Regions from separate parts of the Lysinibacillus sp. FSL K6-0057 genome, predicted to be linked through region 2. Evidence: riboswitches for the same ligand, from Rfam matches in the RefSeq annotation. Region 2 holds a riboswitch; each other region holds the start of a gene.

Region 1 (7,928 bases), 2.1 Mb from region 2:
CAGAAAAGTTAGACCTTGAAGTTTTAAGCTTAAAGGACCTACCAATGTATAATCAAGATATCGAAAATGAGGCTCCACAAGCAGTTCTTGATTTTAAAGCAAAAGTAAAAGCTGCAGACGCTGTACTTTGGGTTACACCAGAATATAATGGTACTGTTCCAGGGGTTATGGTCAATGCTATTGATTGGCTATCTCGTGTAGATAAAGTAATGATTGGCAAACCATCTATCATCATGGGTGCATCAATGGGGAACTTAGGTACTGTAAAAGCACAATTACATTTACGTGATATTTTGTTCTCTCCTGGCATTAACTCACCATTACTAAGCGGCAATGACGTTTATATTGGTGCTGTTCACACTAAATTTGATGCAGAAGGCAATTTAACTGATGAAGGTACAGTGAAATTCCTTGACGTAGTCATTGATAACTTCTTAAACTGGGCAAAAAAATACATTTAATTAAAATCTGACCCATAAGTATACAATATACTTATGGGCATTTTTTGTTTGGAAAGATGCTCCTTCTGCATGAAATCTTCACACTTTCACGTTATACTTTTAAGAAATTCTAAATTGGTGGTTACGGATGAGAAAATTATCACTAAAGCTTGGCATCATCTTTTTCATCACATTGTTTTGTATCGAAACATTTATGATGTTTTTTTTGCATGTTTCCTTGACCAATTCTAGAGTGGAAGAGGAATTAGCCAGTTTGCAAGCGAGAGGAAACTCACATCGTACTATATTAGAACAGAACTTCAATAATGAAACACTAGCACATGTCGTTCTTATGGAATCGGAAGCAAGTACAGACGTAGTGGTAACTGACCTTGAAGGAACAATCCTTGCCTCCTCACAACCACATCTAGAAATCAGGGATCTATTTCGTAAGACAGAGGGGAATATACCTTATGAGGGAAGAGTTTTACAAGACAATTGGCAAAAGGTTCAAGCTATTGCTACGATAAGCCCTATTCAAAATCAGCAAGTAACGATTGGCTATGTATTTATGTTTCAAAATACCGATTCCATCCATGCATTAATGAAACGTCTCAATAAGCATTTTCTCATTGTGGGTATTGTATCTGGTCTTGTCAGCATTGCAGTCATTATTGTTCTATCTCGGAAGCTTGCTAAACCACTTATTCAGATGAAAGAGGCTACATTGAAAATGAGTAAGGGTGATTTTACAGTCGCTCTTTCTACGAATGGAAAAGATGAACTTGGAGATTTATCGAATGCGATACAGCTACTATCGAATGATTTAAATCATTTAAGGCAAGAGCGTAAGGAGTTTTTATCGAGTATTGCACATGAGCTTCGCACACCGCTAACCTTTATTAAAGGCTATACAGACATTCTTGCGAAACGGGATTTAACAGAGCAGGATCGTCAAAAGTATTTAACTATTATAATAGAAGAAACCAATAGACTTTCTCGGTTAATCAAAGACTTATTTGATTTAGCAAAAATGGATGAAAACTCATTTGTAATTGAAAAACATTACTTACATTTAGATTCGTTTTTTACAAGCATTGAAGAAAAATTAAGCCCTGCTTTTCAAGATAAAGGTATCTATTTTGTTGTACGTTGTGATAATGGCTTAACACTATGTGCCGATGAAGCAAGACTGGAGCAAATCCTGATTAATCTATTAAATAACGCATTAATCTATTGTGTGCCAGGAGATACGACTACCGTCACTGTAAAAAAACACAATGAAGTTTTAAGCATCATTGTTGAAGATACAGGTAAAGGAATACCAAAGAAGGATTTACCATATATTTTTGATCGGTTTTATCGTGTGGAAAAATCCCGTAGTCGTGCTTTAGGTGGTTCTGGACTAGGGCTTGCTATTGTCAAGGAACTTGTACAAGCGCATGGTGGAGAAATAAAGGTTAGTAGTGAAATAAATAAAGGGACTACTTTTGAATTATCATTTAAAGGAGTAGAAATGAATGAAAACAATTTTATGCATTGATGATGAGCCAAGAATGTTAGAGTTATTAACCCTTTATTTAGAACCACTATTTCTTTGTAGAGCCATGTCTTCCATTCAAGAGGCATTGGATTTTTTAGAAGAAGAGCATGTGGATTTAGTTCTTTTGGATATTATGATGCCAGAGATGGATGGATGGCAGGTTTGTCAGGAAATTAGGAAATTTTGGGATGTCCCGATCATTATGCTTACTGCAAAAGGAGAACATGCTGATATTGTAAAAGGCTTAAACCTTGGTGCTGATGACTACATATTAAAGCCTTTTGATGAGGAAGAGTTATTAGCACGAATACATGCTGTATTAAGAAGATCGAAATCAGAAGAAAAAGTAATTAACTTTGAAGGGCTTTGTTTAGATAGAGAGTCCTTTGAAGTATATTTTCAACATAAGGCAATTCCATTAACACCAAAGGAATTTGCCATGCTTGCCCTATTTTTAGATCATCAAAATAGAGCATTTTCTAGAGAACACCTTATCCATACAGTTTGGGGATATAATGTGACGATTGAAGATCGTACCATTGATTCACATGTGCGTAATTTAAGAGAAAAATTAAGAAAAAGTGGTTTCCCTGCAGATGATTACTTGCAAACTGTTTGGGGCATCGGCTATAAATGGCATAAGTCTGCAAATAGAAAGCCAATGGAGCATAAGAGCTAAAAATAACCTCTACCAGAATTGAAGGTAGAGGTTATTTCTATTATTTTGGGCTAAGCTCTTCTTCTGTTACCCATTTATGATTTTTTACAGCTTCACCACTTGTAGTGGAAGTATAATCAACCATATATACAGTTGTTTGCACAGCCTCATCAATAAGGACAGTCGCACTTTCCATACCTTCCATATGTGCTGCATCCGTTTTTACTTCTGTTCCAGGAGCCAGTGGTGCTTCTTGTGGGTCAATCAATTCTTCATGAATCACCCACTTATGCTTTTCTATACGCTTTCCACCAGATGTGGGCTCATAGGAAATAACATAGGCAGTCGTATTATAGGCACCTACTATTGTTGCTTCGGCTCCTTTCATACCGTCCATATGTCCATCTGTAATAATGGCTGTACTCCCCACAGGAAATTTCGGGTTTTCAGCTTTTTTTAAGGTTGCCGGTATTTCGCCAGAACTTGAATGGTTCATCGCAGAATGATCGATTTCTTCAGAAGTATCCACAGAAGTGGATGCAGGCTTTGTTTGATCCTCTGTACAAGCCGATAAACTAATTAGAGCGACTACTGATAATAGTCCGATTGACCATCTTCTATTGAATGTCATGTGATATCCTCCTCACTATTTGCCCTTACTGTAGCAAATAAATGTGCAGAAATGATGGACATGACCTATGAATAAATTTTCCTCTAGTCTGACACGAAAGAAGTGAAGAGATATGTTATTGAATGGGCATGATTTTCAATGTTTTTTGTAATCTATACGCGAAGATACCAGCAAAAATGGCTAAAATAATATCTTTTGGTAGTGGAGGCATCATCCAAAGCCAAGCTAGCTTATAAGAAAAATTCTCTGGCGCACTCGCCCAAAGCTTGTATGCAAAAAACATCCAATTTGTTCCTATCAAATAATTTATAGCCGTTGCTACTAAAGCAGCTACGATAAAGCTTTTCTTTGTCCCGCTTCGTTCCACGATCCACCCTGCAACAAATGCCGCTAAAATAAATGTAATAATAAACCCAAAGGTAGGACTTAAAATTTGACCAATTCCACCACCAAAGCGAGCAAAGACAGGTGCTCCTGCCAAACCCACACACATATAAATTGTACAGGCGAGCGCACCTTTTCTACTACCAAGAATAAGCCCTGCTAAAATCGCAAAAAAGGTTTGAAGCGTAATGGGTACACCACCAACTACCATAAAGGGTGCAAAGGAAGTGATATTAGCACCCACCATCATTAGCGTTGAAAATAATCCAATATAGGTAATGTCGACAGTTCTTAATTTATGATGACTATGTTGTGTAACAGTTGCCATGATTTCACCTCGTTTTAAAAGTTATTACAGCTAGTGTAAAAAACGAAAGTATCTGTGTCAACCTTATTATTAAAATTAGTTAACTCAAATGCTAGATGCATTTCTATGTAGACTAACTATCTATAAAAATGTATGATAGAATCGTCACAATTTTATAACTTCAAATACTATTGGTGTGATATTTTTGAATGTCACTTAAAAGGGAAGTCGGTGGAAGTCCGATGCTGTCCCGCAACTGTAACGAGGAATCCTATAATATTATTTGCCACTGTGTAAGAATGGGAAGGCAATTATAGGATGTTGAATCGAAGCCAGGAGACCTGCCAGTTAGTAATACCTGTAATGCCCACGAGGATGCAAGCAATTACGGACAATAGCTGGATATTTTCTGACTTTGTTTAATCTAGGGTATTTCTATGTGTATTTTCGCATGGAATACCTTTTTTTATTGCTTCATTCATCAATATTCAGTAGGAGTTTAAAACAGATGAATAAAAAATTTATGTTATTTTCCTTTGTACTTTTCATGGTATTAATTGTTTCAATGACATTTGCTGTAATGGTTGGCTCTGTTTCAGTTACACCATTATATGTATGGAAAGTTATTCTTTCTAAAATTCCTTTTATACAAAATGCTATCGAACAAGATTGGAGTCGCTCACAGGAAATCATCATTTGGCAAATAAGAGCACCTCGTGTTTTGCTAGCTGCTATTGTTGGAGCGGGGTTAGCCATTGCGGGGGCAGCGATTCAGGCGCTTGTACGAAATTCCATTGCTGACCCGTATATTCTAGGAATTTCTTCAGGGGCAGCTGTCGGAGCTACTTCTGTAATTATTTTAGGGGCCTTTTCATTTTTAGGGATTTACGCTCTGTCAGTATCCGCATTTCTTGGGTCATTACTTGCCATTGCACTTGTTTTTTTCTTATCACGTGTTGGTGGACGTGTCTCTATTTTCCGCTTGCTATTGGCAGGTATGGCTGTGTCCTTTATCTTAACGGCTATCTCTAACTTTATTTTAATGATGTCAAAGCAAGAAGGGGCTTTAAAGGCTGTTATGTTTTGGATGCTAGGTAGTTTAGCTGGAGCTAAATGGAATAATATTGTGATTCCAGCTTTCGTATTCTTCGTTGTATTTGGGCTACTGTGGCTACACTATCGCAATTTAAATTTATTATTACTGGGGGAAGAGGCGGCAGTGACATTAGGCGTGAATCTTCAGCAATTTCGTATCCAGCTAATATTACTCGTTTCTCTGTTAACAGGTGTGCTTGTCGCAGTTAGTGGTTCTATTGGATTTGTGGGATTAATTATTCCCCATATTGTGCGATTAATTGTGGGCTCAAACTATAAATATGTAATACCTATTAGTGCTTTAATAGGTGGAATATTCTTAGTGTGGGCAGATGCCTTTGCTCGAATCATCATCGCTCCTCAGGAAATGCCAATTGGTATTATTACAGCTTTTTGTGGAGGACCATTTTTCATTTGGCTACTCCGTCGTAACAACTATTCTTTCGGTGAAGGAGATTAATTTCCATGACATTAGAAGCGAAACAAGTATCATTCTCCATTTACGATCAGCGTATACTACATGATGTAAGTATTCAAATAAAAGAAAAGCAATTTGTTGGATTAATTGGCCCTAATGGAAGCGGAAAATCAACATTGTTAAAAAATATGTATCGTCTCCTAAAACCCGAAAGCGGTACGGTATTATTAAATGAGCAGGATATTTTAAAGCAAACAAGTAAAGCAATTGCAAAAAATTTGGCCGTTGTTAGCCAAGAAACACCCGTTTTATTTGATTTCACTGTGCATGATTTAGTCAGTATGGGGAGAACGCCACATAAAAAGCTATTAGAGCTTGATCAAGAGCAAGATTTCCAAATTGTTAAAGATGCTCTTAGACAAACGGGTATATCTCATTTAGAGAAACGAAGCTTTAGCTCTCTTTCAGGAGGCGAGAAAAAGCGCGTAATGGTTGCACGAGCACTCGCTCAACAAGCACAGGTACTAATATTAGATGAGCCGACGAATCATTTAGATATTCAACATCAACTTCAACTCATGGATTTAATTCAGACCTTACATTTAACCGTAGTGGCAGCTTTGCATGACTTGAATATCGCTGCTATGTACTGCGATCAAATTTACGTTTTACAGCAAGGGCGGATCGTTTGTCATGGTACACCAGAGGAAGTGCTGACGCCAGCATTGTTGCAAGATGTATTTGGTGTCTTTGCCGATATTCAAACACACTCACTGACAGGTAAGCCTTATCTCACATATGTCCCTGACCAATTTGCGAAGAAGGTCAGCCAAGTTTAGGAAAGCAAGATCTTCTATTTAAATACATATAACATCCTTTATAGGGAGTGACTGTATGCAAATAGCCTTTACGAAAATGCATGGTATTGGCAACAGCTATATCTATCTTGATCTTTTTCAATATGATTACAAGGAAGATATCTTTTTTGAATTGGCTCAGAAAATGGCCAATGTTCATACAGGTATTGGCTCAGATGGATTAATTATTATCCAACCATCCAAAATTGCTGACTGTTGTATGCGTATTTTTAATAAAGATGGCTCTGAGGGGACAAATTGCGGTAATGGTCTTCGCTGTGTTGCTAAGTATATCTTTGACCGTCATATTATGCGAAAAGAGCTAATTACGATTGAAACAAAATCCGGAATTATGCTGGCACAGGTAGTGGTTCAAAACAATAGTGTTATAGAAGTGATTGTCGATATGGGCAAACCTCTCTTATTGCGCAAAGACATTCCGATGCTAGGAAACCCAAATGAACATGTCATCAATGAGGTATTTCCGTTACCCCAACAATCTCTTTTGGTAACGGCGTTGTTTTTGGGGAATCCAAATGCCGTCATTTTTGTGAATGCTATAGAACAGGCACCACTAAAAACATTAGGGGGGATTATAGCAAATGATGTGAGATTTCCTCATCATAGCAATGTTGAATTCGTAGAGGTCGTTCATGCGAAAGCATTAAAATGCCGAGTTTGGGAGCGAGGTTCAGGTATAACAGAGGCATGTGGGACAGGTGCTTGTGCAGCGGTAGTGGCTGCTATATTAAATGGTTTTTGTCAGAAGGAAGAAGAGATAGTAGTCCAACTTAGTGGTGGTGATTTAGTCATACGATGGGCCGAAAATGACCATATCTGGATGCGTGGTCCAGCAGAGTTTATTGCGGATGGAATCTACGAATTTTTATCTTAATTACTTCAATACTTCTTCGCCATGCCATATTAAATAAAATGAATAAAGGACGCCTCCGATTTAAGAGTGGCGTCCTTTATTGTAGAAACATTAAGATACTGCTTTTAAGCCTGCTACACCTATGATAATCGCTAGGATACTAATAATACGTGATAGATTTTTGGATTCACCAAAGAAAATGATATTTACTAGCACAGCTCCAACAGTGCCAATTCCTACCCATACTACATAGGCAATACTTAACTGTAAATAGTTGAAAGATGCATATAAAAGAGCAAAGGACACACCAAAGCCACCAATATATAAAATAAAGTTTCGTATTGTTTTATGCTGACTATAGAAGCGTAAGCCGATTACACCTATAATTTCAGACAATGCAGCTAAAATAATAAATACCCAACCCATTATACATTCGCTCCTTTCGTTTGATCTTGCTCTTTAGAGGAATTATCCGCTAATTTTAGACCAATCACACCTAATATTAAAATAAACATAAACAGTCCTTTAATGGCATTAAACTCTCCTTCGAAAATGAAAATATCCATTAATGTAGTACCGATTGCACCTGCTCCGGCGAAAATAGCATAGACTGTTCCAGTAGGTAAGCTCTCACAAGCCTTCGATAAGAAGTGAAAATCTATAGCAATGATTGTCACAATAATTATCCAGTGCCACCATGAGCTTGCAACATTAAAGCCAA
Region 2 (7,928 bases):
ACGCGCATTGATTCAACACGCGCAAAGCCTAACCTTGATCGTCTAACATTGGAGCCAAAGCCTGTTTTAAGTGCCGCTCGTGTCAATGACTTATTATGCTCGATTGTCATGCGCTTTTATGAAACATATTTACACGATTTGGCACCTCACCATGACAAACTCATCGCATTCGTGCAGCAGGAATATGCCCAGTTTATTGAAGCGGTGCAAGCGTTAAATGATTATCACTTCAACTGGCATCCACGCGGCAATGGGCACGAGCTCTTACTGCAATTAATTGATCATCTGCAAATTTTAAAAAGTCACCCAGGCAAGGTACTGATTGATTTTACGAACAAGCATGACTACGTGATAGTAGAACCCGCTTATTTGATGGACAAACCAACAAAGAAAGCTGTCGGTGCACTATAAAAACAAGCCCTCCGTTTTATGGAGGGCTTGCTTTCATTTAAATGCAGGATCGAAATATATTCACGTTCAAGCAAGAAATACTCGCGCTTGAGCGAAGAATACCCGCGGAAGCAAGCAAAACGCCTCCGAGCGAGCAGGCCGACTCCTGCCCTATAAACAATGCATGGCTGCCTGAGCTTCATGCCACGGAACCGTATATCCTTTGCCCTTTGCACAAAAAATACTAGAGGAACTATATTCAGGGTCGGCATTTTTATCGTAGCCAATCTGTGCAATCACTTCCTCTGTATTATGGCACATATCATAGCCATCAAATTGGAGTGTGAGTGCGCCTTTTCCATTTGTATAGGCAGCAAAGGTTGTGCTGTAGCTCATTAAAGTGGCAACGGGCGCGCGACCTGTTAGCACCACATCTGTTTCGGATAATATCGGGTCATCGAATGTGCCTGCTGCTTGCTGAACGTCAGTCATCATGCGGCCGATAAAGTCGTTTGAAGCCTTCATTTTAAAACGATAATAGGGTTCAAGTAGAACATTTTGGGCTTGCTCTAGTCCCTGGCGCAGCGCACGGAAACTAGCTTCTCGGAAATCGCCGCCCGATGTATGTTCATTATGCCCGCGACCTGTTAGAAGCGTAAAATGAACATCTGTTACAGGGAAGCCTGTAAGTAAGCCATGATGATCGCGCTCAAACAGGTGCTTTTCAACAAGGCGCTGATTGCCTACGGATAAATGATCTGCATGACAGGCATTGCTGAAGGTATTGCCGGTTCCACGTGGATTTGGCTCCATTAATAAATGAACTTCCGCATAATGCTTGAGTGGCTCGAAATGGCCATAGCCTGTCACCTTCGTCGCAATGGTCTCCATATATAAAATTTGCGGCTCGCCAAAGGAGACGGCTAATGAAAAACGTCTCATTAATACCTCTGTCAGGACCTCCAATTGAATGACACCCATAATATGGACATGGATTTCCTGGAACTTTTCCTGCCAAACGACACGTAAAGAAGGCTCTTCGGCTTCAATTAAACGGAAAATCTGTAGCACTTCCTTGATATGCTGATCGCCCGCATATTGAACCTTTGCCTGTAGCGTTGGGACAAGCTCATAGGGCTGTGTTAGCGTCGTTGTACCGATTCGATCTCCAATGTTTGCCTGACTCAGCCCTTTCACCGCGAAAATCTCTCCTGCTTCAACCTGTTGAACGGTCTCAAAGCGACTGCCATTATAAAGGCGAATTTCTGTCACTTTTTCCGTCACTTCACCAAATGAAAATTCATCCCGCACATGTAAGGAGCCCTTGACAGCCTTCATAAAGGTTAAACGCTGATGCCCATCATGACGAATTTTAAAAACCTCTCCTTCAAACGGGACATCCTGCTCAAATTGGGTAGCCGTTAACAGGGGAAGCTGGTCAAGAAATTCCTGAATGCCCTCATCCTTTAAGGCAGAGCCTATAAAGCAAGGGAAAGCACATTCGTTTTTAATCATGGCCTGTAGCTGAGCAAGACATGGTTCATGCTCTAATGACTCATTCAGAAAGGCATCCAGCAATTTTTCGTCGCGCTCCGCCAGCCATTCCATGATGCTATTTGACACATAATCTGCTCGCAGCGGTTCATCGACGAACAACACATGCTGAGAGCAATCTTTACGAAGCTGGCTCATGACAGCTCCTACATTTGCTCCTTCACGATCCGTTTTATTGATAAAGAAGAAGGTTGGGACATGGTATTTACGTAAAAGCTGCCACACGGTTTCAGTATGGCCTTGTATCCCTTCGACTGCGCTAATGATAATAATGGCATAATCCATCACACGGATGGCACGCTCCATCTCAGGGGAGAAATCGACATGCCCAGGTGTATCAATCAATGTGTATGTATCATCGCCAATGCTCATGCGACCTTGCTCGGCAAAGATCGTAATCCCACGCCTGCGCTCTAGCTCATGATTATCAAGAAAGGTATCCTGATGATCGACTCGACCACGGGCTTGAATACTATTTGTATGAAAAAGCACTTGCTCAGAGAAGGTCGTTTTCCCTGCATCCACATGCGCCAGTACACCGATTGTTTTGTACATAAGAAATCCTCGTTTCTATAGATTGCTATCTTTTCATTGTAACAGAATACTCGCATATATAATTCTTGTAAAATAGTTCGTATTTTTGTCGAAATAGTGCTAATATAGTGATGATTGCATAATTAGCGTCATACTACGCTAGTCTATCAATAGTATTGACCATAATAGAACGTATTGGTGCAAATGGCATTTGTCATTTGCTTAAAAGGGAAATCGGTGCAATTCCGATGCTGTCCCGCAACTGTAAATGGGGAGTCTATACAGCATGCCACTGTAGTAAAACTATGGGAAGGCGTATAGATGATGAACCTAAGCCAGGATACCTGCCAGTATGTGTTTTTTGACTAAGAACCACGAGGATGGGGATAGTGATAAAGGTAATGATGATACCGTTATTTCACTATGCTACTCTCTTGGCGACAAGAGGGTTTTTTTTATGCCCTTCCAACCACATGGGTAGTAAAGAAGTCTCTGATTTCTTTCTATATTTTAACAACAAAGGAGAAAAGGACATGAAGAAATGGAAAAGTATATGGCTGATGATGATCATTGCCTTGGTCGCTATTTTAGGGGCTTGTAATGCAAAGGACAAAACTGAATCAGCAGCACAAGGTGAAAAGGTTGAGCCATCTGAGGCAGCAACAGAAGTAACCATTGAAAATAATGACACAAGCCAAACATATAAGGAAGCACCTACGAAAGCGATTAGCTTAAATCAGCATGTGACAGAAATTATGCTGGCGCTTGGCTTAGAGGATTCTATGGTTGGGACGGCTTACTTAGATGACAAAATCTATGAGCCCCTGCAAGAGGCATACGATAAAGTCCCTGTGCTTTCTGACCAATACCCAACGAAGGAGCAAGTGATTGATGCCGAGGCGGATTTCTTATATGCAGGCTGGAAAAGTGGCTTTGGTGAAAAGGGCGTTGGCACACCAGAGGAGCTTGAAGAATTAGGCATTCATACGTATTTACATACGGCTTCTAACATGACAAAACCAACATTAGAAGATATTTTCACTGATATTCGCAATATCGCGAAGATTTTCCGTATCGAAGATCGTGGCGAAGCTTTAATTGAGCAAATGACAAAAGATGTAGAGGCAGTACAAGCTAAATTACCAAAAGATAGCGAAAAATTACGTGTTCTTGTGTTTGATAGCGGTGAAAAGGATGTATTTACAGCTGGTCAAAACTTTATGAATGAGCTGGTGACAATCGCGGGTGGTCAAAATATCTTTGGTGATGTGGAATCAGGCTGGACAACTGTGTCGAAGGAAGATGCAGTAGATCGTAATCCAGAGGTTGTTGTCGTGATTGATTATGGTGAAACAACGGCAGAACAAAAGATCCAATTCTTAAAAAATGATCCAGCATTAAAGGAGATGGAAGCTGTCAAGAATGATCACTTTGTCATCCTGCCACTTTCAGCAGCATCTGAAGGGGTTCGTGCGGCAGAGGCCATTGAAATTTTAGCGAAGGGCTTCTATCCTGAAAACTTTTAAACCAATTTGAGCTAGCGCTTTGCTAGCTCCTTTTTCATAAGGAGCGATATCAATGAACGCATTTCAAAAAAACGTACCAGATCAAACATTTGAAACACTAAACCGTGAGGGTGAATTTACCCGTCTAGCAGTTAGCCCTGGCATTATCAATAAGCATTATACGCCAGCGCAATTTCAAAAAATAGCCGAAATTGCTGGCGAAAAGGGTGCGATTAAGTATTCCGCCTCCTATAGTATTCTCGTATCCATTCCAACGAGCGATGCGACAGAAGCTGTGCAAGCCTTACAGGAAGCGGGTCTTTATGTTGCGTCCTCTGGCTCCATTATTGCCATGAAGGCTTGCGATTTTTGTGATGGTGAGAAAATGGAGGCTGCTCCGATAACTGAACATCTTTATCATGCTTTAGAGGGGATCAAGGTACCTGCAAGAGTACGTGTCAATATCAATGGCTGTGCATCTGCCTGCTACAATGCAGTCTATGATGATATTGGGCTCGTGTATCAGCAGGAAAGCTTTGATGTCTATTTAGGTGCTGTGCCGATGGGGGCAAAGGCACAGGCTGGCACATTATTCGCTAAAAGGGTAGGTGTCGAGCACATTGAAGATTTTTTATTGCACATGATAAGCCTTTATAAAGAGCATGCTCGCCCGAATGAACCCTTTTATAAATTTTATCGCAGAACCAAGTCCGCAGAATATTGGGAACTAGTAAAAAATTCTATTAAATAGCAGGAATATTACTTAGGGTGTCGAAGTATTGTAGTAAGGCACAGAAAATTACAATACAAAGGAGCAAGAACATGACATCGAAACAAGGGATTCAACCAGAAGATCTTTATCACTTAAAATCAGTAGCAGATCCACAGCTATCACCCGATGGAACTGAGGTAGTTTATGTAGAGACTCGTATGGACGAGAAGAAAAACGACTATATCTCGAATTTATTTTACATAAACTTGAAGGACAAAACGCCACAGCAATGGACATTTGGTGAGGATAGAACAAGTTCCCCTGTTTGGTCACCAGATGGCAGCCAAATTGCGTTTTTGTCAACGAGAACAGGTAAATCGCAAATTTATGTGCTATCGAAAGCAGGTGGAGAGGCAAAACAGCTGACACATTGTAAAAATGGGGCGACATCCCCTGTCTGGTCCCCATGTGGCAAGAAAATTGCTTTTTCAGTCGTCCTAGGGAAAGATGAAACCATCCAAGATAAAGCGGAGGATGAGAAGAAGAAGGATAAAGAACTCAAGCCACTAGAAATCGAGAAAATGAAGCACAAATCGGATGCTGGTGGATTTATTGATATGGAGCAGTTTATCCATATTGCCCTTGTCAATGTGGAATCAGGAGAGCTAGAGCAAGTGACGGAGGGAAAAGAGTACTTCCATCTCGGTACATGGTCGCCAGACGGCAAATACCTTACGTACTTAGCCGATAAAGCGGAGGATTTGGATTTCTCATTTAATGTGGATATCTTTTTATTGGATTTAGAAACTAAACAGAGCCGCAAGCTAACAGAAGGCTCTGGTGCATATTACCAAACGGCTTGGTCTCCGAATAGCCGATTCCTTTCTTTTGTAGGCGGAGAGCGTGAATTTGAAAATGCCACACAAGCGAAGCTATGGATATATGACATGGAGCAAAAACTGCTAAACTGTGTAACAAGTGAATTCGATGCGCCTGTCGGTGATTTTGTCATCGGTGATTTTCTACAAGGGGTAGCGTCACCACGCGTGCAATGGATGAATGATAATCATAGCTTCTACTTCCAAGTCACAGATCACGGCAATGCAGCGATTTATTTCGGAAATGTAGATGGCGAAATTTACCCAGCGATTCATGATGATCAATATGTCTATGGCTTTTCACTTGATCCGCAAAACGATCAGGCTATTGTAGCGATTAGCACAACGACAAACCCAGGCGATTTGTTTTATGTAAACCTAAAAACAGGTGACAAAGAACAGTTGACGTCAATTAATGAAGAATTTTTAAAGACCAAAACATTAGCTGTTCCCGAAAGTATTGAATTGGAAGGCGCTGAAGGCTGGAAAGTCAATGGCTGGATCATGAAGCCAGTTGGCTATGAAGAAGGGAAGAAGTATCCTCTTATTCTTGAAATCCATGGTGGTCCACATGCGATGTATGGCAACACCTACTTTAATGAATTTCAAATCCTTGCTGCACAAGGCTTTGCAGTGCTTTATACTAATCCGCGTGGTAGTCATGGCTATGGCCAAAAATTTGTGGATGCAGTACGTGGCGATTATGGTGGCAATGATTATGCAGACTTAATGGCAGCGGTAGACTACGCTTTGGAGCACTATGATTTTATTGACCAAGACCGTCTTGGTGTAACAGGTGGAAGCTATGGTGGCTTTATGACCAACTGGATTGTGGGCCATACAAATCGCTTTAAAGCGGCTGTGACGCAGCGCTCCATTTCAAACTGGATTAGCTTTGCGGGTGTCAGTGATATCGGCTATTACTTTACAGACTGGCAAATTCAAGCAGGACTCGATGATATAGAGAAGCTATGGCATCATTCACCGCTGAAATATGTAGACAATGTGGAGACACCATTATTGATTTTACATGGTGAAAAAGACTATCGTTGTCCAATTGAGCAGGCAGAACAATTATTTATTGCCTTAAAGTATCGGAAAAAAGAAACAAAATTCGTTCGTTTCCCTGAGGCGAATCATGAACTATCAAGGAGCGGCAAGCCCACATTACGAATTAATCGACTTGAATATATTCGTGATTGGTTTGTGAAATATCTATAATAGGGTGGCCTAAGAAGAGCATAGCTTCTTAGGCTATTTTTAATAGAAAAGCCCTGTATGATTGTTTATAACGTTTCAATCGTTTGAAAAATCTCTTTGTAAAGGATATCTAACCCTTTCTCACCTTTCATATAGAAATACCAAACATCTTCTCGATTTGCATCATGATCATATAAATAAATTGTTGTATGAGAACCGTTCTTTAATGATTCCCAATGAGCCGTTTCAAATGTAGTTCCTTCTCTTGTAAATGGAAAATGACGTTTTGGTGAATCAAAAAAAACAATAGGGATTTTAGCGTTTTCATAAGCTTTAACCAATTTATCAGCTGATGCTTCTTCAAACATCATGGGTGTTATCATAACAGCATCAAAATTTGTGGAAATATGTAATGTATCCTCGCTAAATTCATCTAATGCAATGGTTTCGAAATGAATTTTTTCGTTATTTAATTCAGGGATAGTACCAACTACAGCCATTTTTAAAGGCGCTCCATCATATTTAGTTTCATCATTTGAACATGCAACTAATACTAACAAACTTAATATGAATAAAAATTTTTTCACAATTATCCTCCTTTTTTCTCACGATATCGTTGTGTTCATCACATAAAAAAAGAATCACAACAAGGTGTGATTCTCGATGGGTTAGTCGATTTTCTGGATGAACACGACCTTCAGATAATTAAACTCAGGGTATTCACGTTGTACTCGGAAATCCTTCGGCAAACCGTATTCCTCCACGATTTTATAGCGTGTACGAGTTTCTTTAAATGCTTGGTCAATAAAGCCTTTGAACTTTTTCATACCGAAGCTAGCATTATTTGTGGAAGCCACAATGATGCCGTTTTTAGCGGTAATGGCAATCGTGTCCTTCAGTAATTTAGGGTAGTCCTTTGCCGTTGAAAAGGTCATTTGCTTCGTACGTGCAAAGCTAGGTGGGTCTAAAACGACAAGGTCAAACTGTAAAGCATGACGCTGCGCATATTTAAAATAATGAAAGACATCCATGACTTTTATATCCTGTGCCTCATAATCAATATGATTGACACTAAATTGCTCAATCGTTTTGGCTAGACTGCGCTTGGCTACATCTACACTCGTTGTCTTGATGGCACCTCCTAGAGCAGCTGCC
Region 3 (7,928 bases), 1.1 Mb from region 2:
ACGCTCTTCTTCAGACATCACATAGATATTGCGGTTAATAGCTGCTGGTGGCGTTAAGTTTTGACGAATACCTTCAAGACCTGCCTCTAAAATAACAGCCATTGCTAAATATGGGTTTGCTGAAGGGTCCACAGAACGTACTTCTACACGAGTTGAAAGTCCACGTGCTGATGGAATACGAATTAATGGTGAACGGTTTTGTGCAGACCAAGCTACATAACAAGGTGCTTCATAACCTGGTACTAGACGTTTATAAGAGTTAACTGTTGGATTTGTTACAGCTGTGAAACCTTGTACGTGCGCAAGAACACCCGCCATGAATTGCATAGCTGTTTCAGAAAGACCTAATTCTGTAGATTCATCATAGAACGCATTTTCTTTGCCTTTAAATAGTGACACGTTAAAGTGCATACCAGAGCCTGCTTCACCAAATAGTGGTTTTGGCATAAATGTAGCGTGTAGGCCATGTTTACGAGCAATTGTTTTAACCACTAATTTGAATGTTTGGATGTTATCACACGCAGTAACAGCATCAGCATATTTAAAGTCGATTTCGTGTTGTCCTGGAGCTACCTCATGGTGTGATGCTTCAATTTCAAAGCCCATTTCTTCTAGCTCTAATACGATATCACGACGGCAGTTTTCACCAAGATCTGTTGGAGCTAAGTCGAAGTAGCCACCATGGTCATTTACTTCTAACGTTGGCTCTCCTTTTGCATCTAATTTGAATAAGAAGAATTCTGGCTCAGGCCCTAAATTGAAGCTTGAGAAGCCCATTTCTTCCATTTTTTTAAGAATACGTTTTAGGTTGTTACGTGGGTCACCAGCAAACGGTTCGCCTTTCGCAGTGTATACGTCACAGATGAGACGTGCCACTTTCCCTTTTTCAGAAGTCCAAGGGAATACTACGAAAGTATCAAGATCAGGATATAAATACATATCAGATTCTTCGATTCGAACGAAACCTTCAATAGATGAGCCATCAAACATCATTTTATTTTCTAATGCTTTGTCTAATTGACTTACAGGAATCTCAACGTTTTTGATTGTGCCAAGAATATCTGTAAATTGTAAACGAATAAAGCTTACATTTTTTTCTTCGATGAGACGTTTAATGTCCTCTTTTGTGTATTTACCCACAGTTTTCCACACTCCTATAATTTGTCTAGCTTTTATGTTTACCCTACCCTATTTATTAATAGAATCGAGATAAATCCCCTCGTCGGATGGATGATTTTTGCATGCGCTGTGCTTGACGCATTTCTTCGCGCATAATTTGGCGTAATTCTGAATCACTTAAATCTTGTTCATCAGTTGTAGCAACAGGATTTTTCTTTTTAGCAAATATTTTTTTAATCTTCGCCATATTCATACCCTGTTCTAAGTAGTCTTTAACCTCAAGCAATGTATCGACATCATTTAGTGAAAACATACGTCGATTGCCTTCTGTTCGGTGCGGCTCAATTAAATGGTGTTCTTCATAATAACGAATTTGTCTTGCCGAAAGCTCTGTTAATTGCATCACAATACTCATCGATAATAACGGCATAGTTCGTCTAATTTCACGACTCATTTAAGTCCTCCTCCAATACCCGCTTATCATATAACGAAATTTTTTCACTGTCAACCAACCATGTAAGGTTATCTAACATGGTTGGTACTATTTTTTTCAATCTCATAGAAAATTGTAAAAAACTATTCATATTTAGGCTTAATCTATTGTCTTGTTATGATTTTTGAATGGCTTGAACCGCACTACAAATTGCAAATTTAACGTGTTCATATGTTAGTCCACCTTGGATAAAAGCAGTAAATGGCGGTCGTATTGGGCCATCTGCTGTCAGCTCAATGCTGGAACCTTGAATAAACGTTCCAGCCGCCATGATGACATCATCTTCATAGCCTGGCATATATGCTGGTTCCGGAGCATAATGGGCATTGATTGGTGAATTCGCTTGTATTTCACGACAAAAGGCAATCATTTGCTGCGCTGTTTGGAAAGACACAGATTGAATTAAATCTGTACGTTTCGCATGATAGCTTGGAGAAGTGTTCATACCGATTTCCTCCAGCATTCCAGCTGTAAAGATCGCACCTTTTAATGCTTGCGATACAACATGTGGCGCTAGGAAAAATCCTTGATAAAAATCACCTAGTGTATTTAATGTGGCTCCCGCTTCTGCACCTATACCTGGAGATGTCATGCGGTAGGCACATTTCTCCACTAAATCTGCTCGGCCAGCAATATAGCCTCCGATTTTCGCCAATCCTCCACCAGGATTTTTAATGAGCGAGCCAGCCATTAAGTCAGCACCAACTTCTGTAGGTTCCTGCGCCTCTACGAACTCACCATAGCAGTTATCTACAAAAATAACAGCTTCCGGGGCTAATTTACGTACCTTTGCACACATATCAGCAATTTCATCAATCGTAAAGGATGGACGTGTTGCATAGCCTTTTGAACGTTGAATGGCAATCATTTTTGTTTGTGTTGTAATGGCCGCTTCTACACCTGCCCAATCAATGGCCTGGTTATCTAGTAAATCCACATGTCGATAACCGATTTTATAATCTTTCAGTGAGCCTGTATCTTTATCACCACCATCAACAATGGATTGCAATGTATCATATGGCTGACCAGAAATATAAAGCAGCTCATCACCAGGACGCAAAACACCGAATAGACTAAGCGTGATTGCATGTGTCCCTGAAATAATTTGGGGGCGAACAATGGCAGCCTCTGCTCCAAATACTTCCGCATAAACACGTTCTAGGTTATCCCTTCCCTCATCATCATAGCCATAGCCGTTAGATGGATGTAAGTGGTAGTCACTCACTTGATGCTTGCGAAATGCTGCTAGCACCTTCTGCTGGTTATAAAATGCCATTTCTTCTACCTTGGCATGATAAGGCCGCACTTGCTCCTCTATTTTTGTCGCTAAGGATATCGTTTGTGTAGATAAATTTGATGTAAACGTCATTCTTTCTTCTCCATTTCACAATTGTCCCGCATTTCATTCAGTAAGATTTATTGACTATCTAAATTGACATCAATCACTCTAGAATTCCCTAACCAAACACTGGTATATAAATGCTTTTGACGAATGTTTTTCTTTATTTTAATCACATTTTATCAATTTGTATGTGCACCTGTAAAACTTGCCTATTGTTTCTAAAGGAATTTTACGCTAAGCTAATGTGCGGACTTATTTCAAGAAGCGTATTTAATGACTGATTTTGGCTATTAAATTCATAGATTCTGTTACGTAAAAAAGTCTTTTAACTTATAAAAAAGTTTATTTATTGATAGAAGGGGTGAAAGGGATGGCTTGGGAGGTTTTTAGTATTATAGGAACAATTGCCTTTGCTATTTCTGGGGCAATCATTGCCATGGAAGAAGAATACGATTTATTCGGTGTATATATACTTGGTATTGTTACGGCCTTTGGTGGTGGAGCAATTCGAAATTTACTCATCGGACTACCTGTCACAACACTATGGGGGCAAGATATGATGTTTCAAATTGCACTGGCTGCAATTACGATATTCTTTATTTTTCCACATCATCTGATTCAGCATTGGCATCGTTGGGGTAACTTCACAGATGCTATTGGCTTATCAGCATTCGCTATTCAAGGGGCACTCTATGCTGTGAAGCTTGATATGCCAATTAGCGCGGTCATTGTAGCTGCAGTTTTGACAGGTTCAGGTGGTGGTATTGTACGAGATTTATTAGCTAGACGAAAACCACTAGTTCTCCGTGATGAAGTCTATGGTGTTTGGGCAGCTCTCGCAGGGCTGATAATCGGATTTGAGGTTTTTACAGGGGATATTTTCCTTTATATTTTATTCGCAGTAATTACAGCGTTACGTATTCTTTCCTATATGATGAAGTGGCGCTTGCCATTACGAAAATTAAATCGTGCATAAATACCATTCAGCCAATGACCAAAAATTAAGTCATTGGCTGTTTTATTGTTTTTATCTTTTTAACAACTGCATTGATTCTTCTAAAGTCACCATATTTTTCATCATCGAGCAGGCTGCATCTAAAATGGGAAAGGCTAGGGCTGCACCAGAGCCTTCACCTAAACGCATATTCATGTACAACATTGGTTCAATGCCAAATAATGCAGCGGCAATTTTAGCCCCTGGTTCCTCTGAGGCATGGGAAGGAATAATATAATCTTTTACTTTTGGTTCGAGCTTATAAGCAATGAGCGCGGCAATAGTTGAAATAAATCCATCAATGACAACAGGTTTACGATGGACTGCAGCGCCAAGTATAATGCCTATCATCGCCCCTATCTCTAACCCGCCAACCTTAGCTAGAACATCGATGACATCTTTAGGATTAGGCGTATTTAAGCTAATTGCTTTTTCAATAATCGCCGCTTTATGGGCAATTCCACCTTGACCAACTCCTGCTCCAAATCCTGTTACTTCAATTGGGTCACAGTCAGTTAGAACAGCTAATATCGCAGCACTCGGTGTTGTATTGCCGATGCCCATTTCCCCAGTTCCAAGTACATTGGCACCTTTTCTGATTTCCTCTGTTGCCACACGAATTCCTACTTCAATGGATTGAATAGCCTCTTCTCTAGACATAGCTGGACCTTGTGCCATGTTATCTGTACCATATTTAATTTTATGAATGAGGACACCTGCATCAAGTGGAATATCTTCTTTTACCCCAACATCTACTGTTACTACCTTTGCATTGGTAATGCCCGCAATCGCACAAACACCTGTACCTCCCTTAGGAAAATTTAATGTTTGAAAGACCGTCACATCTTGTGGATTCGTGGTTACACCTTCCTCACAAACACCGTGATCTGCTGCACAAACAATGATGACTTTTTTATCAATCACCGGAAATAATTGTCCAGTTATGCCAGAAAGCTGCACTGCAATGGACTCTAGTTTTCCTAAACTGCCAGGGGGTTTACATAGGGCATCTATACGCTGTCTAGCTTGCTCCATCACCTTCAGGTCAGCACCTTGGATGTTTTGTATCGTGTCTTGTAGTAATTGCATGATAATTGCTCCTCTCTTTTTAAGACAAAAAGAAAAAGTCTGTAGTTTATTGTCATGACAAATAAACTACAGACTTTTCCATCATCTATATCTTCTAAAGCATGTAGGCAGGTCTCCTGGCTCAAGTTCAACATCTCATAGCACCTTCCCAGCAATTTGCTAGTGGCATTCACTATGAAACTCCCTTATACAGTGGCGGGTCCGCTAAAGCTTTTCACTTTATTCCCTATTCTCCCTATTGGGCACCTATTGCTTTTATTCAACTACTTTAAATCTACGACAGCTCACTTTTCCTGTCAATATGTGAAAAGTAAACTTGTAAAACTAAACAGTAACACTATAAAGTGGCTTATGTCTTTTCCAATTCACTTAGTAATGTTGAGCCTAATAGAAGAACAGCCCCTATTATTTGTAGGACTGTCATTTGTTCACCAATAATCATTGTTGAGAGTACTAATGATGTCAGTGGATCAATATAGCTAAGAATGGCTATACTTTGACCTTTTAGCTGAGACATGCCTAAAAAGAACAAAAAGAACCCCACACCTGCATGCACAATACCAAGTACTATCAATACTAGAACGAACCCAAAACTAATTTGCATCACTTGAAAACCCGTAGTCCCTACAATATAGAGACAGAGCAAAAATGCAGCTAAAGAGAGTTGGATAATTGTATTTTCGGGCTCTTTTAAACCACGAATACGTTTATTTGTAAAGGTTAGTACCGTGTAAAAGCATGCTGCGATCAAACCATAGACAATACCGATAAAGTGACCACTGTTCTCCATGTTTTGGCTTTGGACAATCAAAAATAGGCCTATTAATGCTACAGCAACATACACTATTTTTCTCCCTACTAACGTCTCTTTTAAAATAATAGGAGATAAACAGATGACCAGTACTGGCGCAAAATAATAACTTAGTGCTGCATTGGCAATGGTCGTTTCCTTATAAGCCTGAAATAAAAATATCCAATTACCGCATAATGCTAAACTTGAAAGCATTAACGGCCATTTATTTTGGACAATCGTGATCCTCGAAAAGCTTTCCTTTTTATAAACAAATATGGCCAACAAAAAACAAGCGCCAATGATACTCATCCAAAAGGCAATTTCACTTGAGGATAAAGGAATAAACTTCGCAAAAACACCGACAGCACCAAAAATAATCATGGACAATACAAATGCTAATTTTCCGCTCATTACAAATTCCTACTTTCTACGTATATCGTTTTAGCCTATACAGTAGAATCTATCGAAATGAGCAAGCTATTATCGAATGCCTAAACAGTAGATTCTACTGCAAAGACATTGTTGGGGGTGCTATGGATCGAAACATACAAAATCCCTCCTTCATTCACTATAATCATAACATATTTCTGAAAATTCAGGATTTAAAATATTAAAATTAGGGGAAGGTTCAGCAAGTAATAAAACAATGAAAAGTTAGGGGAAGATAAAATGAATGCAAAAGAATTAAGAAATGCCAGTGCTGAAACCTGTGAAACGCATGATAGCCTCTATGCCAAGTTGGTAAAACCGATCAATCAACTGCTAATAAATGTCGACGCTTCTATTAGTGAAGAGACAGCAAATAAAATACTAGAAAACTTAAAGTTATTTCATAGTGGTGATAAATACATTACGGAGTGTCATTTCGAGGAGAGTCAAAATTTCTTGAAAGACGGCATTGAGCTTCTCCAAAAGGGTGATTTGGCGAATGGAGCACTACAAATTTATGGCGCTGGTCTAAACTTTGCTAGCTATGCTTCAAAGGTGCAGGGACAAAAAAATGTTCATCTCTACAAAAATTTTGAGGAGAATTTTAATTTCATCATGGACTCCCTGAAAAAACAAGCATAAGAAAAACAAAACCAGCAATAGCTTTTTTGTGAAAGGTGAAAATGGTTTCCGTTGCAGGCTACTTGCTTTCCTGTGGGCGAACGCTAGTGAGGGAAAGCTCCTCGGACGCCCCCTGGAAAGGACGCTGGCAGATCGGAAATCAACCCCTTACCTTGCCAAAAGGTCTTTTTCTGCTAGTGACACGATTTTTTTCAACAACATAAAAAAAGAAAGAGTATATGCTCTTTCTTTTTTCATGGTTTATTTAAATTCTAATTCTCCATCATAAGCCAGCATGCCGCCTTCAAGGTTTGTTACATCAAATCCTTGTGCCTCTAAGTAAGCACAGGCGTTGGCAGAACGAGCACCAGCCTTACACACAATAATATATGGCTTTTCTACATCTAATTCCTCTAAACGTTCAGGGATTGTTCCAAGTGCAATATGCTGAGCGCCTGGAATCATGCCGTGTGCTACTTCATCTTCTTCACGAACATCAATAATATATAGGTCCTCATTTGCATCTAAAAGATCTAATAATTGTGTTGTTTCCATTGTTTTCATTAACTTTGTCCTCCAAAATATCAAATTCCACTATCATTATAGCTTGTAGCAAAAAAAACAGCCAGTGTGGAGAACACTAACTGTTTAACAATCTTTTTATACTTCTGTCTCTAAAAATTCTATTTGTTTTGCTGGAACGAATGTAGAAATGGCGTGCTTGTAGATTAGGTGCTGCTTATTGTCAGCATCCAGCAGTAAAACTGTAAAATTATCATATGATTTCACAGTCCCTTTTAACTGAAATCCGTTTAACAGAAATACAGTTACAAAAACACTGTTTTTTCGTAGTTGGTTCAAGAACGTATCTTGCAAGTTGATTGATTTCATCAAATAGCCTCCCTACTAACTTTCTACCTCTTCATTCCTATAGTAGCACGTTCTACCAATTTATCAATTAGTAATTTTTAGAAATTTTTCTTTATTCTTATAATCGGTCATCTGGTGTAATAAAATGGATATCCATTTTATTGCGGAAATAAGTAAG

Evidence for each region. Region 2 has a riboswitch for cobalamin ahead of MHB40_RS11505 (ABC transporter substrate-binding protein). Riboswitches for the same ligand answer to the same signal wherever they lie in the genome.
Region 1: it holds a riboswitch for cobalamin, as region 2 does, so the genes downstream of both, MHB40_RS22415 (iron chelate uptake ABC transporter family permease subunit) here and MHB40_RS11505 (ABC transporter substrate-binding protein) in region 2, are expected to answer to the same signal.
Region 3: it holds a riboswitch for cobalamin, as region 2 does, so the genes downstream of both, cobT (nicotinate-nucleotide--dimethylbenzimidazole phosphoribosyltransferase) here and MHB40_RS11505 (ABC transporter substrate-binding protein) in region 2, are expected to answer to the same signal.

What each region holds. Positions count from the first base shown of each region.
Region 1 covers NZ_CP152047.1:4,479,241-4,487,168, reverse strand. The annotation lists gene MHB40_RS22440 (NADPH-dependent FMN reductase) at 1-461, shown strand, start outside; gene MHB40_RS22435 (ATP-binding protein) at 589-1,983, shown strand; gene MHB40_RS22430 (response regulator transcription factor) at 1,961-2,662, shown strand; gene MHB40_RS22425 (YdhK family protein) at 2,703-3,272, opposite strand; gene MHB40_RS22420 (biotin transporter BioY) at 3,388-3,984, opposite strand; cobalamin riboswitch at 4,139-4,327, shown strand; gene MHB40_RS22415 (iron chelate uptake ABC transporter family permease subunit) at 4,472-5,518, shown strand; gene MHB40_RS22410 (heme ABC transporter ATP-binding protein) at 5,524-6,315, shown strand; gene dapF (diaminopimelate epimerase) at 6,371-7,228, shown strand; gene MHB40_RS22400 (SMR family transporter) at 7,319-7,633, opposite strand; gene MHB40_RS22395 (SMR family transporter) at 7,633-7,928, opposite strand, start outside.
Region 2 covers NZ_CP152047.1:2,352,686-2,360,613, forward strand. The annotation lists gene MHB40_RS11495 (hypothetical protein) at 1-411, shown strand, start outside; gene MHB40_RS11500 (translation factor GTPase family protein) at 562-2,499, opposite strand; cobalamin riboswitch at 2,658-2,845, shown strand; gene MHB40_RS11505 (ABC transporter substrate-binding protein) at 3,012-4,004, shown strand; gene MHB40_RS11510 (precorrin-3B methylase) at 4,057-4,734, shown strand; gene MHB40_RS11515 (S9 family peptidase) at 4,806-6,794, shown strand; gene MHB40_RS11520 (amino acid oxidase) at 6,860-7,360, opposite strand; gene MHB40_RS11525 (class I SAM-dependent rRNA methyltransferase) at 7,442-7,928, opposite strand, start outside.
Region 3 covers NZ_CP152047.1:1,298,133-1,306,060, reverse strand. The annotation lists gene glnA (type I glutamate--ammonia ligase) at 1-1,140, opposite strand, end outside; gene MHB40_RS06065 (MerR family transcriptional regulator) at 1,196-1,573, opposite strand; gene MHB40_RS06060 (methionine gamma-lyase family protein) at 1,728-2,981, opposite strand; gene MHB40_RS06055 (trimeric intracellular cation channel family protein) at 3,325-3,930, shown strand; gene cobT (nicotinate-nucleotide--dimethylbenzimidazole phosphoribosyltransferase) at 3,982-5,037, opposite strand; cobalamin riboswitch at 5,126-5,302, opposite strand; gene MHB40_RS06045 (DMT family transporter) at 5,387-6,241, opposite strand; gene MHB40_RS06040 (hypothetical protein) at 6,500-6,901, shown strand; gene MHB40_RS06035 (rhodanese-like domain-containing protein) at 7,142-7,444, opposite strand; gene hfq (RNA chaperone Hfq) at 7,541-7,771, opposite strand; gene miaA (tRNA (adenosine(37)-N6)-dimethylallyltransferase MiaA) at 7,869-7,928, opposite strand, start outside.